3 regions of the Gordonia malaquae genome follow, and region 3 is predicted to be linked to each of the others. Evidence: riboswitches for the same ligand, from Rfam matches in the RefSeq annotation. Region 3 holds a riboswitch; each other region holds the start of a gene.
What was found. A riboswitch is a leader RNA that binds a small molecule or an ion and turns the genes downstream of it on or off. The one in region 3 is predicted to bind cobalamin.
Positions count from the first base shown of each region.

Region 1 (4,523 bases), on a different contig from region 3:
GCGCGCACCCCGGAATCAACGACCGGTGATCGGAGGTTTGGAGCAGGCCCCGGACCAGGTGCGGAATCACCAGGCCGAGGAATCCGACCGGCCCGCAGAACGCCGTCACGACACCGGTGAGAAGGGCCGCCGACAGCAGAGTGACGGTTCGCGCGACACGAAGGTCAACGCCCATCGAGCGGGCGTAGCCCTCGCCGAGGAGCAAGGCGTTCAGCGGTCGGACGGTGAAGAACACGACCAGAATCGTCACCGCCACAATCGGCGCCGCCACCTGGATGTCGCTCCACGACGTCGACGAGAACGTTCCGAGACCCCAGATCATGTACTTCTGGACCGAAGTGGGATCGGCGTAGACGATGAGGACCGCGACGAGCGCGCCGGTCACCGAGCCGAGCATCACGCCGATCAACAGCAGCGTGACGGCGTTGCGGACCCAGACGGCCATCAGCAGGATCACGCCGAGCACTGCCGCCGCGCCCGCCGCGGCGGCCAGAACGATGCCGAGACGACCCCATCCGGCGAGGACTCCGACGAACGCCGGTCCGCCCGCGCCGCCTGCGAGAGCGACGATCGCGACTCCGAGACTCGCTCCCGAGTTGGCGCCGAGGATGTAGGGGTCGGCGAGCGCGTTGCGGAACAGCGTCTGCATCTGCAGGCCGGCGACGCCGAGAGCGGCGCCCGCGATCGCCGACGTCGCGATCCGCGGCAGCCGGACCAGGCGCAGAATCGCGTCATGGCCCGCATCCGACGCAGTGCCGCCGATCAACACGTGCACCACGTCGGACAGCGGCATCATCACCGCACCGATCGCGGCCGTCACCAACACCGACACGACGGCGAAGACGATCAGCGCCGTCCACTTTTCGGCTGTGCCGCGAGCCTTCACCGTGTCGGCGGTGACGGGAGTGGTCACTGCTGCGGGAGCTGGAGGTAGAACGCGAACTTGTGGTCGGGGAAGAGGTCTGGATGCAGGATCGCCGCGAGATCGGCCAGTACGAGGTCGGGACGGAGGACGCCGCGCTCCCAGTAGTCGTTTCCGCCGGTCGCGCTCATCGCCTTCGTCGCGTTCCACGCACGCTTGGCCGGTTGTGCGAACACCCGGTACCGCTCGTCCTGCTTGTACAGGTCGGCGAGGGACGCGACGGTCATGTCGGAGAGGAGCCACGCGTCGGCGTTTCGAGACTTGTCGATGACGGACTCGATCGAGAGACGCAACGAGCCGGTCGACGGGTCCGCGGCCCAGGGGTAGTCGCCGCCCGCGTCACGGACGAGCCGCCCGAAGTAGTTGCCGCCCGCGGCGAGCGTCCACGCGCCGTTCTCGATGCCGCCGAGCAGCACGTCGGTCTTCGGTGCGTTCGTCGTCTTCTGCTGCACCTTGGTGTACTCCGACTTGATGGTGCTGAAGACGTCGGCCGCCTTCGTCTCGGTACCGGTGAGTGCGGCGAAGAACTTGATCCACTCGGCCCGACCGAGTGGACTCGCCTCGAGCCAGTCGGCGTTGGCGAGGACCGGGACGCCCGCCTGCCGCAGTTTCGCGTACGACGGATCCTCGTTGCCGTCGGACACCAGGACGTCGGGCTGTCCGGCGATCACCTTCTCGACGTTGGGCACACCAGCGTCGGCGTACTGGACCACGTCGCCCTCGTCGATCCGTGCGCGGATCTCAGGGGTGGAGACGTAGTCGGTGGAGCTCACACCGGTCACCGTGTCGGCGGCGCCGAGGGCCGCCATCGCGGGCAGATGTGTCGTGGATCCCGAGTACATGCTGCGAATCGGCACCTGAACCTGCGGGGCCTCCGCGAGAGCTCCGTCGAGCTTCGGCGCAGGTGCACCGCAGCGGACCAGGACGTACGACACGGGCCGCGCGCCTGGCGACGGTTCCTTGACCGTCAGGACCTGGTACGACTTGTGGTATTCGATCGCCAGTCCCGACGCGTCGGAGATCGTCGACTTGTCGGGGAAGTAGTCGGTGTTCGCGTCGAAATCTGTGATGCAGTCGCGAGCAGCGCCCGCATCGTTCGACGTCGACTCGGAGCAGCCCGCGACGGCCAATCCGATGACGAGCAGACACGCGATGGTGGCCTTGCGGACATGCGGGTGCACGGCATCCGCCTCTCTCGGGGACACTCCGCCCCGACGACGAGATCAGCTCGAGCGGAGGTCTGGCTGCCGCGTGAAGCGGTCACAGTGGCGGGTACCGCGTCGGATTCACACCGACTTCCCGCGTCGAGGCTGGTTGACGCCATGAAACGTAACACGATCCCCGAATCTCCGACGCAGTCGCCGTGGGAGGGTCAGCGATCAGTCGCGCCGACAGTGCGCCAGAGGAATTCGTAGGCGAGGGCCGATTTGAACGCCGCCTGCTTGTTGTCGGCCGCGCCGCCGTGACCGCCCTCGATGTTCTCGTAGTACCGGACCGGTTGGCCTGCGGCTTCGAGTGCGGCGGTGAACTTCCGGGCATGACCGGGATGCACGCGGTCGTCGCGGGTCGAGGTGGTGACCAGCGTCTGCGGGTAGTCGACATCGGAGCGAACCCGCTGGTACGGCGAGTACGCGGAGATGTACTCCCACTCGGCCGGGTCGTCGGGGTCGCCGTACTCGGCCATCCACGAGGCTCCCGCCAGGAGGAGGTGATACCGCCGCATGTCGATCAGAGGCACCTGGCAGACCAACGCGCCGAAAAGCTCCGGGTACGTGGTCGCCATGACGCCCATCAGCAGGCCGCCGTTCGATCCGCCCTGCGCGGCCAGGGTCGCGGGAGTGGTGAATCCTCGTGCCACGAGATCCCGAGCCACCGAGGAGAAGTCCTCGTACACGAGATGACGTCCCGCCTTCACCGCCTGGGTGTGCCACGACGGACCGTACTCACCGCCTCCGCGGATGTTCGAGTACACATAGATCCCGCCACGCGTGATCCAGTTCCGCGCAGCCACGGCCAGATAGCTCGGTGTCAGCGAGTTCTCGAAGCCGCCGTAGCCGTAGAGCAGGGTCGGGCCCGACTCGACGTCGTCGCGCTTGATCACGAAGTACGGAACCCGGGTGCCGTCGTCCGAGGTCGCGAAGAACTGCTGGGTGCTCACATTCGACGCGTCGAACCGCTCGGGCGACGACTTGATCGGAGCCACCCCGGACACGGCGTCGCCGTACAACAGGGTCGGGGACTGCGTGAACGAGCTCGACGACATCCAGATCTCGTCACTGTGATCGGCGTCGGTGTCGAGCACTCCGACCGTCGCGAGATCCGGGACGCCCGGCAGCTCTGCCGGCGTCCACGTGCCGAACTCCATCGACTGCAGCCGGGTCGCGACGTCGTGCAGCGTCACCAGGATCAGTCGTGTCGCCGTGATCGCGTACGTCTCCAGGCTGGTGTGCGTGTCCGGCGTGAACAGCACAGTATGCGTGCGGTCGCCGTCGAGGAAGCGCTCGTAGTCGAACGCCAACAGGCTTCCGGCCGGCCGTGCCACACCGTCGACGGTCCACTCGGACTTCGGGGTCACCAGCATCACGTCGTGCCGTACCGAGAAGTCGGCGTCCGACGGGACGTCCACCGTGCGCAGCTCACCGTCTCGGAGTTCGAACTGCTCGGCGTTGTAGAAGTCTGTCGACCGGTACACGAAGTGTCGCGGAAAGCCGGGCGTCGGGTCGAACGAGGCGCCGACCGCGACGTCGTCGACGGAACCGGTGAACACCGTCGTCGCCGACGCGAGGTCGGTGCCGCGAGTCCACTGCTTCACCACGCGCGGGTACCCCGACGACGTCCACGATCCAGCACCGTCCGGCTGCTCGCCGAACTCGGTGCCCACGTACACGGTGTCCCGGTCGATCCAACCGACATTCGATTTGTTCTCCGGCAGCACGAATCCGTCGTCGACCCACGTTCGCGACGGGATGTCGAACTCGCGGACAACCGTCGCATCCGCGCCGCCGCGGGACAGCGAGATCAACGCACGGTCGTAGTCAGGTCGAAGCACCGACGCCCCGCTCCACACCCAGTTCTCGTCCTCCGCCGTCCGCAAGGCGTCGACGTCGATCAAGACGTCCCACTCGGGCTCGGTTGATCGGTACGATTCCAGCGTCGTCCGCCGCCACAGTCCGTACGGGTTGGTCCCGTCGACCCAGAAGTTGTAGACGTACTCGCCGCGCCGCCGCACATACGGGATCCGGTCGTCCGACGACAGGATCTCCAACGTCTCCGACTGCATCTGAGCGAACCGCTCCGACGATGTCAGTTCGGCGACGGTCGGCTCGTTGTGCGCGCGCACCCAGTCGAGTGCCTCGTCTCCGGTGACGTCCTCCAGCCACAGGTACGGATCGTCGGTCGTGTTCGTCTCAGCCACGTGGTTCAGGCTACCGGCGGGGCGGTTCGGCCGGTGGGGTCGGCAGGCGGGGTCGATTCGCCTCCTCGGCAGTCCTCGCGGGCTCGCCTAGCGGCTCGCTCGCTGCGGAGGGCTCCGAGGCGAATCGCCCCCGCCTGCCTCCGCTGTTGCTCCTAGCGCGATTAGGAGCAGGGGTCAGCGGGAGGG
Region 1 covers NZ_JBBCUB010000007.1:67,622-72,144, reverse strand. Annotated here, with positions in the region: gene WFK36_RS20365 (FecCD family ABC transporter permease) at 1-913, opposite strand, end outside; gene WFK36_RS20360 (ABC transporter substrate-binding protein) at 910-2,103, opposite strand; cobalamin riboswitch at 2,139-2,263, opposite strand; gene WFK36_RS20355 (prolyl oligopeptidase family serine peptidase) at 2,295-4,337, opposite strand; gene WFK36_RS20350 (MFS transporter) at 4,512-4,523, opposite strand, start outside.
Region 1: linked by a shared signal. The riboswitch ahead of WFK36_RS20360 (ABC transporter substrate-binding protein) and the one ahead of WFK36_RS03460 (ABC transporter substrate-binding protein) in region 3 are both predicted to bind cobalamin.

Region 2 (4,523 bases), on a different contig from region 3:
GTCACGTCCGTTCGACATGATCGCCCGAGCACTCGACGCCTGTGAGCGAGTCCCGACGCTCGTCGAGACGGGCGCATTCCGCAACTGGTCGGGGTGGCCTGTCGCACCGGGTGTAGGCCACTCGCTGATGTCCCTGTACGGATGGGCGATCCACGGTCCGGGGCCGGACCGCCCACAGTTGCTCGACACCTATTCGGCGGCGAGCCTGGTCCGCTATGGCTGGATGGTCGGCGCGGGCGCCTCGCAGTTCTCGGTGCGCAGCTACGCGAGATACTCGAACCTCATTCACCGCTGGGCCGGGCAGGCGGGGACCAAACCCGAGATCGTCGAGCTGTGGCTCAATCGCGACTGGCAGCGACGTCTCGGTCGGACAGCTCTGCGGGGCGAACCGTCGTTGTGGTGAACGCCGACCCCGGCCGGATCGACACCTCGAAGTACGCACCGGGCGACACAGCCGCGAGCGCCTGCGCGACAGGCGACGCCACCACGACAAGCCCGTCGAACCCCTCTGTCGCGGAGACTACTCGGTCGACGAACTCGGTGATCGTCTCCCCACCGTGAGGGCGCGCGTCGGGGTCGGTGAACCACGCTTCCAGTTCGTCGGCAGGAACGTCCTGCGGTTCCACGCCGAGCCACCGTGCGATGTCCACGGTCGCCAACGACGGGTCCGGCTCGACGTTGATTCCCAGGATCCTGGCGGTCTCGCGAACCGACGTCTCCGGTCCCACACGCACTCCCCGGGGAACCACGATGTCGAGGCTCTCGATGTCACGTCGGCCTCGCTCGTCGAGCGGGTCGGTCTCGCCGCCGAACCGAACGGCACGATTGGGTGCGGTCCGGCCGGCGACGATCACGGTGAGCGGCATCAGGCCTGCACTGACTCCAAACGCTGCGCGGAGGCGGCCGTGCGGCGCATCATCAGCCCGATGAGACCCACGAACACCACTGTCAGCACCGCCCAGAGCAGAACCTGGTTGGCGATGGCGTACACGCGATAGTCCGCGATCACTTGGCCGGGGAATCCCGGTGCCACGATTCGATCGCCGTCCATGACGGGTCCGGGGACCTCGTGGAAGCTCGGCAGCAGAGCGCTGGTGACCGTCACGCCGATCAGGTAGGCGACCGCCGCCGACACTCCGGCCTGCAGCCCACCGATCCTGTCCGACAGCCACACCGCGAGCACGACCGCTGCGACGGCCAGCACGATCGAGATCAGCGTCAATGTCAGATATGAGCTGGACCGTGCCCCGATGGTGTCCTCCTCCCCGACCGCAGGCGGATTGGGCGGGTACACGAAGAACGGCACGCCGATGACGGCGACGAACGCGACGCCACCGAGTGACGCTGCGAGGGTGCGCGGGTCGGCCTCCGGCCTGCGTCGGCCGATGATCGCCCACGCCACCGTGAATGCGACAGCGAACAGCGCGCCGATCGCTACCGCGAAGACGACCGTGCCGACTCCGGCTCCGATGTTCTCCTGCACGGAGCGACTGAACAGTTCGTGACCGTGGTCGTGCGCTCCGCCTGCGAGTTCGGATTCCGCGTGGGATCGAATGTCCTCGTAGTCGATGGCCTCGGCTACCCGCGGTTCGATGAAGATCCGCGCAAAGATGAAGCTGACGATTCCGGCGACCAGACCGCTGAGCAGTCCGGCGCCGATGAAAGTGCGTTCCATTTTCTCTTGTTCTCCCGGTCCGTTGATCAGTGGCAGGGGAAGCCGAGGAAATGACGCGCGTCGTGCACGAACTCGTGGACGTGGGTGTCGCTGCCGAAGACGGAGACGGCGCCCTGGTCGTAGCCGAGGAAGTAGTACGCGAGAGATGCGACCAGCACCGTTGCGGTGAGGGTGAGTGCCGCCGAAGCCGCGGAGAGGTCCGGGAGCGCGAGAGCTCGCGGTGCCGTCTGTGCCGATGAAACGGTCATGGGAATCTATTCCTGTCCTGCGGATTTCGCGTCCGCCCAATGGATATGCACACCCGGGGCGACATCTGACTCGCCAGCCCCTCACGGGTCCGACTCACAGTGGCGCGACCGTTTCGGATTCTCACCGAATTCCCGCACCGGGATTTCGGCAGCGTACCGCGCCTCGGACGCGGAGTTGTCGGTGGCATGGGATTCAATGGAGTCGTGGCCACACGCGCAGCCGTTCTTCAGCGCATGCAGCCGGCGACCCGAGAGTGGTTCACCGGTGCTTTCGCCGCGCCGACGCCCGTTCAGCTCGGAGCATGGGACTCCATCTCGAAAGGCGATGACACGCTGGTCATCGCACCGACCGGCTCCGGCAAGACCCTCGCCGCGTTCCTGTGGGCCATCGACTCCCTCACACAGAACTCCGGATCTCCACGATCGGGAGTGAGCGTCTTGTACATCTCGCCGTTGAAGGCCCTCGGCGTGGACGTCGAACGCAACCTCGCCGCACCTCTGACCGGTATCGCGCACACCGCGGCACGCATGGGTGTCGAGCCGCCGCACGTCACGGTCGGCGTCCGGTCCGGCGACACGTCGACTGCCGATCGACGGGCCCTGCAACGCACGCCTCCAGACATCTTGATCACCACACCCGAGTCGCTGTACCTGATGTTGACCTCATCGGCGCGCGAGACGCTGACGTCGGTGCAGACGGTGATCATCGACGAAGTGCACGCCGTCGCGTCCACCAAACGCGGTACCCACCTCGCATTGTCGTTGGAACGACTCGACGACCTGCTCTCCTCGCGCGCACAGCGGATCGGGCTGTCGGCCACCGTCCGCCCAGAGGAGCGTGTCGCCGAGTTCCTGTCCGGGTCGGCACCATGCACAATCGTCAAACCGCCCGCCGCGAAGACGTTCGACCTGCGCGTCGAGGTCCCCGTCGACGACATGGCGAACATCCCGGCACCGCCGTCGGCCGGTGACCTCGACGGTCTGGACGATGCGTTCTCCCCCACCGCCGGGTCGCTGTGGCCGTTCATCGAGGAGTCGATCGTCGACGAGATCGAACGCAACCGGTCGACGATCGTGTTCGCGAACTCCAGGCGCCTGGCCGAACGACTCACTGCTCGCCTCAATGAGATCGCCGCGGCGAGAGCAGGCGACCCGGTGGATCTCGATGCGGCGAACCCCCAGGTCCCGGGCGGTATGCCGTCGATGGTGTCGACGTCTGGATCCACCCGCGGCGCGTCCCCGGTACTCGCTCGGGCACACCACGGCTCGGTCAGCAAGGACCAACGTGCGGCCATCGAGGACGACCTCAAGTCGGGCCGCCTCCGCTGTGTCGTGGCGACCAGCTCCCTGGAGTTGGGCATCGACATGGGTGCTGTCGACCTGGTGGTCCAGGTGGAGGCGCCGCCGTCGGTCGCGTCCGGGCTGCAGCGCATCGGCCGCGCAGGTCACCAGGTCGGCGAGATCAGCAAGGGTGTGCTGTACCCCAAGCACCGGACCGACCTGATCCACTGCACGGTCACCGTGGACAGGATGGGCCGCGGACAGATCGAGTCGCTCGCGGTGCCGACGAACCCGCTCGACATCCTCGCGCAGCAGACGATCGCCGCGACCGCCGCGGGCGACGTGAGCGTCGACGACTGGTTCACGACCGTCCGCCGTGCGATGCCGTACAAGAGCCTCACCCGCGACGTGTTCGACGCGGTCCTCGACCTCATCTCGGGTCGCTACCCGTCAGACGAGTTCGCCGAACTCCGTCCACGGGTCGACTACGACCGATCCACCGGCGTCCTCACCGCCCGCCGGGGCACCCTCCGCCTCGCCGTCACCTCCGGCGGAACCATCCCCGACCGCGGCCTCTTCGGGGTGTTCCTCACCGGCTCGTCCGACAACGGACAGCTGCGCCGAGTCGGCGAGCTCGACGAGGAGATGGTCTACGAGTCGCGGGTCGGCGACGTGTTCGCACTCGGCGCCTCGAGTTGGCGGATCGAGGAGATCACCCACGACCGAGTCCTCGTCTCCCCGGCGTTCGGCCAGCCGGGGCGACTCCCGTTCTGGATCGGCGACGCGCAGGGCCGTCCCGCCGAACTCGGCGAGGCGATCGGCAAGTTCGTCGGACAGGTGTCCGACGACGCCAAACTGTCGGCACAAGCGGACCGGCTAGGGCTGACGGCGCGTGCCCGCGACAACCTGTCGGCACTGCTCACCGAACAGAAGCAGGCCACCGGGGCGTTGCCCACTGACCGCACGCTGATCGTCGAACGCTTTCGAGACGAACTCGGCGATTGGCGGCTGGTCCTGCACTCGCCCTACGGGCTGCGTGTCCATGCGCCGTGGGCGTCTGCGATCGCCTCCCAGTTGTCGGCGAGGCTCGGGCTGGACGGCGCGACCACGGCGACCGACGACGGGGTCATCGTCCGGCTCCCCGACACCGACGATGCACCGCCCGGCGCCGAGGTGTTCACCGTCGATCCCGCAACTGTCGAGGATCAGGTGACGAGGGCACTCGCCGACTCGTCGATGTTCGCGTCGAGATTCCGTGAGTGCGCGGCGCGAGCGCTCCTGCTGCCTCGCCGTGATCCCGGCCGACGGGCTCCGCTGTG
Region 2 covers NZ_JBBCUB010000004.1:148,388-152,910, forward strand. Annotated here, with positions in the region: gene WFK36_RS15110 (8-oxoguanine DNA glycosylase OGG fold protein) at 1-403, shown strand, start outside; gene WFK36_RS15115 (histidine phosphatase family protein) at 339-866, opposite strand; gene WFK36_RS15120 (CbtA family protein) at 866-1,675, opposite strand; gene WFK36_RS15125 (CbtB domain-containing protein) at 1,702-1,923, opposite strand; cobalamin riboswitch at 1,964-2,104, opposite strand; gene WFK36_RS15130 (ATP-dependent helicase) at 2,110-4,523, shown strand, end outside.
Region 2: linked by a shared signal. The riboswitch ahead of WFK36_RS15125 (CbtB domain-containing protein) and the one ahead of WFK36_RS03460 (ABC transporter substrate-binding protein) in region 3 are both predicted to bind cobalamin.

Region 3 (4,523 bases):
GGCGAGCAGGTCGTACGCGGCCGCCGGGTCGAGGTGGTTGGTCGGTTCGTCGAGTACAAGCACCTCGGGACGTTGAGCGAGCGCCCGCGCGACCTGCGTCCGTTGCCGTTCTCCTCCGGAGAGCGTCTGCCAGGTGCGAGAACGCAGGTGGCTGATGCGCATCGCGGCGAGGTGATCGTCGACGTCGGCGACGCTCGAGGGCACCGCCCAGCCTGTCCGGTGCGGGATGGCGCCCAGCCCGACCACCTGTTCCACGGTGAGGTCGAGTTCGGTCGCCACATGCTGCTCGACGACGGCGACTCGTCGTGCGTACTCCCGGCGACCGAACTCCTCCACCGGCTGCCCGTCGATGCAGACCGTCCCCGACGACGGCCTGCGCCATCGGGCGACCAGCGAGAGCAGTGTGGTCTTGCCCGACCCGTTCGGCCCGATCAGACCGGTCACCGCCCCGGAGGGTGCAGTGCACGAGACCCCGTCAAGGAGAACCTTCGACTTCACATGGACACTCGCATCGATCACGCGGATCTCCGGAGGATGCTCGTTCACGCGGCGCCTCCTCTGCGCCGGAGCAGCCACACGAATGCAGGCACGCCGATCACGGCGGTGACCAGACCCACCGGGATCTCCTGGTGCGCTACGACGGTTCTGGCCAGTACGTCCGCCCAGACGAGCAGGAGCGCCCCGACCAGCAGCACCACGGGCAGCAACCGCACGTGCAGAGGCCCGACGATCATCCGCGCCGCGTGCGGCACCACCAAACCGACGAATCCGATGATCCCGCTGTGCGCCACCATCACCGCGGTGCAGACCGACACGATCGAGTACAGCAGCCACCTGGTGGCGGTGACGTTGACACCGAGCGACGTGGCACTGCGCTCACCGAATGCGAACGCATCGAGGGTTCTCGACACCAGCACGATCACCGCGGCGGCGACCAGGACCACGGTCAGGAGCAGCGGCATCGTCGACCAGCGTGCACCGGCCAGCGATCCGAGTGTCCAGCGCATGACCCGATCCGCGGCTCCAGTGTCGGCCCGCAGAATCATGATCGCGCTGAGGGCCGCGCCGGCTTGGGCGACGGCGACACCCGCCAGGATCAACCGGCCCGGCAGCAACGCGCCGGTCCGAGTGGTCGCGATCGCGAACACGGTGAGCAACGCCAGCATCGCTCCAGCGAATGCCGCGACCGACACCGCCGGACCGCCTGCCAGCCCGGCGACAGTGGTTCCGAGCGTGAGGACGGCCGTGGCGCCCACAGACGCCCCGGACGCGAGTCCGAGAATGTACGGATCGGCGAGGACGTTGCCCGTCAACGACTGCAGGACGGCCCCGCACAATGCCAGCCCGGCCCCCACCACCGCGCCCTCGACCACGCGGGGCAGACGCAGATCCACCACGATGTAGGCGGTGTTCGCATCAACACCCGACCCGATCCCGAACTGGCCCGCGACGGCTCGATACACCTCGCCGAGTCCGATGTCGGCCGAACCCGCGAACACCCCGACGCCCATGCTCACCACGAGCAGAACTGTCAGACCGACCATCCAGCCGAGGTAGGCCGAAGCCGATCTCGTGACGGTCAGCGCTTCGCCAACTGTTCGGACACGGTCACCGCCCCGTCGATGAGGCGGGGTCCCGGTGTGCTCGTCGAGAACGGCAGCACGACGAAAGACCCGGCCTTGACTGCCTTCAGATTCTTCAACACCGGATCGTTCTCCAGGTAGGTCCGCTTGGCCTGTGCCGTGTCCCACGAGGCGTCGGCCAGCACGATCACGTCCGGATCCGCCCGAACGACGCTCTCCCAATCCCCGTCGGCCCAGTTGCCGTCGATGCCAGCGAACACGTTTCGGGCGCCGACCGCGTCGATGATCAACTGCGGGCCGCCCTTCCCACCGCCGACGTAGGGCGTGGTGGTTCCACTGTCGTACCAGAAGATCGACTTGCCACGCCCGGCCGCTGACGCCTCGACGGCCGCGAGTTCGTCACGCATCCGTTCGTTGACCGCGTCTGCCTCATCCGTGCGGCCGAACAGCACACCGTTGTCGGAGGTCTCGCCGGCGATCGCATCCCACGACGACTCGGCACGCTTGGTCTTGTCGTTGCACGCGAACGGCGACACGTAGGTGGCGATGCCCAGAGCGTCCAACTCGTCCTGGCTGCCGAGAGCCTTCTCGTCGAACGCCGTGCCGTACGACGCGAGGAGCAGATCGGGCTTACGCGTGATCACGGTCTCGCGGTCCGGGAACTCCTTCGCGAGCACTGGAATCTTGTTGTAGGCCTGCTCCCACTGCGGCGCGATCGTGTCGTCGAGATATGCGGTGCCTATCAGCTGTTCACCTGCACCGATCGACAGGGCGGTCTCGGTCGCTCCTTGGTTCAACGTGATCGCGGCCTTCGCCGAGGCGCTCAACGACACTGTCCGGCCGCAGTTCTGCACGGTGATCGCGCCCGACGTCGTCTCGTCACCGCCGTTCGTGCTTGTGCAGCCGGCCAACAACAACGACATCGCGGCGATCGAGGCGCCGACTGTGAAACGGGTACGCAAAGTACGCCCGCCTTCCATTACTCGTGGAAAACCTATTCGGGGGTCGGTCACGGCCGGTCTCCTGGCTCAACAGGGTCTACCGGCGGAACAACCTTCCCGGGCGCTGCCCAGTGGCTGAAGACGTTGACTTCTCGGTCCCGCCGGACCTGCTCACAGTGGCGAGTACCGCGCCGGTTTCTCACCGGACTTCCCGAACACCGTGACGTCGGAGTGATCGTACCCGAGTTACACCGTTCGACGGCTTGCAGCGGTCTGCGCAACCGGGTTGGATGTTCGGGTGCGATCGGGACGAATCGGCTTCTGTGCCGTGATGATGACGGCCGTGTCAGCCGTCGGCGGAAGCGCCGCTCCGCTGATGTTGCAGTCGGTCGACAGCGCGGCGTTCGCAGCCGAGACATCCCCTGTCCCGACCGAGCAGAACGTTCCGAGCACCAGGACCATCACGATCAGCTGGGTCGGTGACAACATCCTCGGCACCGACAAGGATTTCGGCGGGGGCACCCTCCCCGAACTGTGGGCCCGCGCAGGCAAGTCTCCCGACTACTTCTTCCAGAACGTGAAACGTTACTTCACCGCGGACGATCTGACCGTGGCGAACTTCGAGGTCGCCCTCACCGGCGAGCGCCGCGAGCGGTACAAGGGCGACGGTGAGACCTACCACTTCTACGGCGACCCCGCGGTCGCCGAGTCGCTGCCCGCCGCCGGGATCGACGTCGTCACATTGGCCAACAATCACACCTTCGACTACGGCCAGGCGGGCTTCGACGACACCACTCGCGCGTTGGACGCCGTCGGCGTCGATTACGTCGGAACCGGCCACGAGTCGGAGGGCTCGACGTACGACTTCCGCGTGATCCGCGATGTGAAGGGTGTCCGGGTCGGACTCGTCGGCTATCAAGCCTGGGCCGACACCGTGCCATTCCGTGCCAAAGTCCGCACCGACTTCTCAACCCTCCGGGCGGAGGGTGCACAGGTGGTGATCCCGTTCTTTCATTGGGGAATCGAGGCGGAGAATCGGCCGTACGAGGTGCAGACCTCACTCGCCGAGTTCGCGATCGATCAGGGCGCCGACGCCGTCATCGGCACACATCCGCACGTGCTCCAGTCGATGTCGACGTACAAGGGCAAGTTGATCGCCTACTCGCTCGGCAACTTCTCATTCGGCGGCAACACCAACCCGTCCGACAAGCGCACCATGATCCTGCAGACTCGCCTCACCGTCACCGGCGAGCGAGTGTCGGGATCGGAGTACCGGGTGATCCCGACCCGCCTGTCGCGCGACGCCGGATTCAACGACTACGTGCCGACGCCGTACCGCGGTGCCGAGAAGGCCGAGACGCTGGAGTTCATCAACGAGATCTCCCCCGACCTGCACGGTCGGATCGGAACCAGGTTCCGACCCGTGGAGTCCTGACCCATCAGAGGCTCGCCCGTCTCCCACGCGGTGGTGAAGGCGGCGTCCAGACGGTTCTCCACCACCTGCAACGCTCTGATCCCGAACAGCACGTCGTCGTGCAGGGACGGCTCGTCCGCGAGCAGGGAGGCGACCACCTCGTCTCGCATGACGATTTCGTGGACGGCATCGGCCTCGACGTGCTCGCGGTAGAAACATCGTGCGGGTTCGGGGGCGTCGATCCGGTCGAGTCCGGCGAGCAGCCAGGCCGATCCCACCGGCGACGTCACCTCGGTGGCCGCGAAATGTCCGACCGTCGCGCCGCGCCGTGAACGACGAAGCCCCAGGCACGACATCAGATTGACCGGTGCCAGAACCACCGCCGGGGCCGCGTCCAGATACGCCAGGTAGCCGTCGTCGAGGTTCATCGACGACAACAGTTCGGCGAACAGTTCCTGATGCACGCGTTCGCCTCGACCGGCTCCGTACTCGTCGTACTCCACCGCGACGAACGCCGCCTTCGCCGTACGACTCAGTCGCGGGATCGCCCACGCGTGCGGGTCCGCCTCCTTCAGGTGATACATG
Region 3 covers NZ_JBBCUB010000001.1:701,988-706,510, reverse strand. Annotated here, with positions in the region: gene WFK36_RS03470 (ABC transporter ATP-binding protein) at 1-546, opposite strand, end outside; gene WFK36_RS03465 (FecCD family ABC transporter permease) at 543-1,544, opposite strand; gene WFK36_RS03460 (ABC transporter substrate-binding protein) at 1,580-2,545, opposite strand; cobalamin riboswitch at 2,580-2,779, opposite strand; gene WFK36_RS03455 (CapA family protein) at 2,811-3,959, shown strand; gene WFK36_RS03450 (iron-containing redox enzyme family protein) at 3,842-4,523, opposite strand, start outside.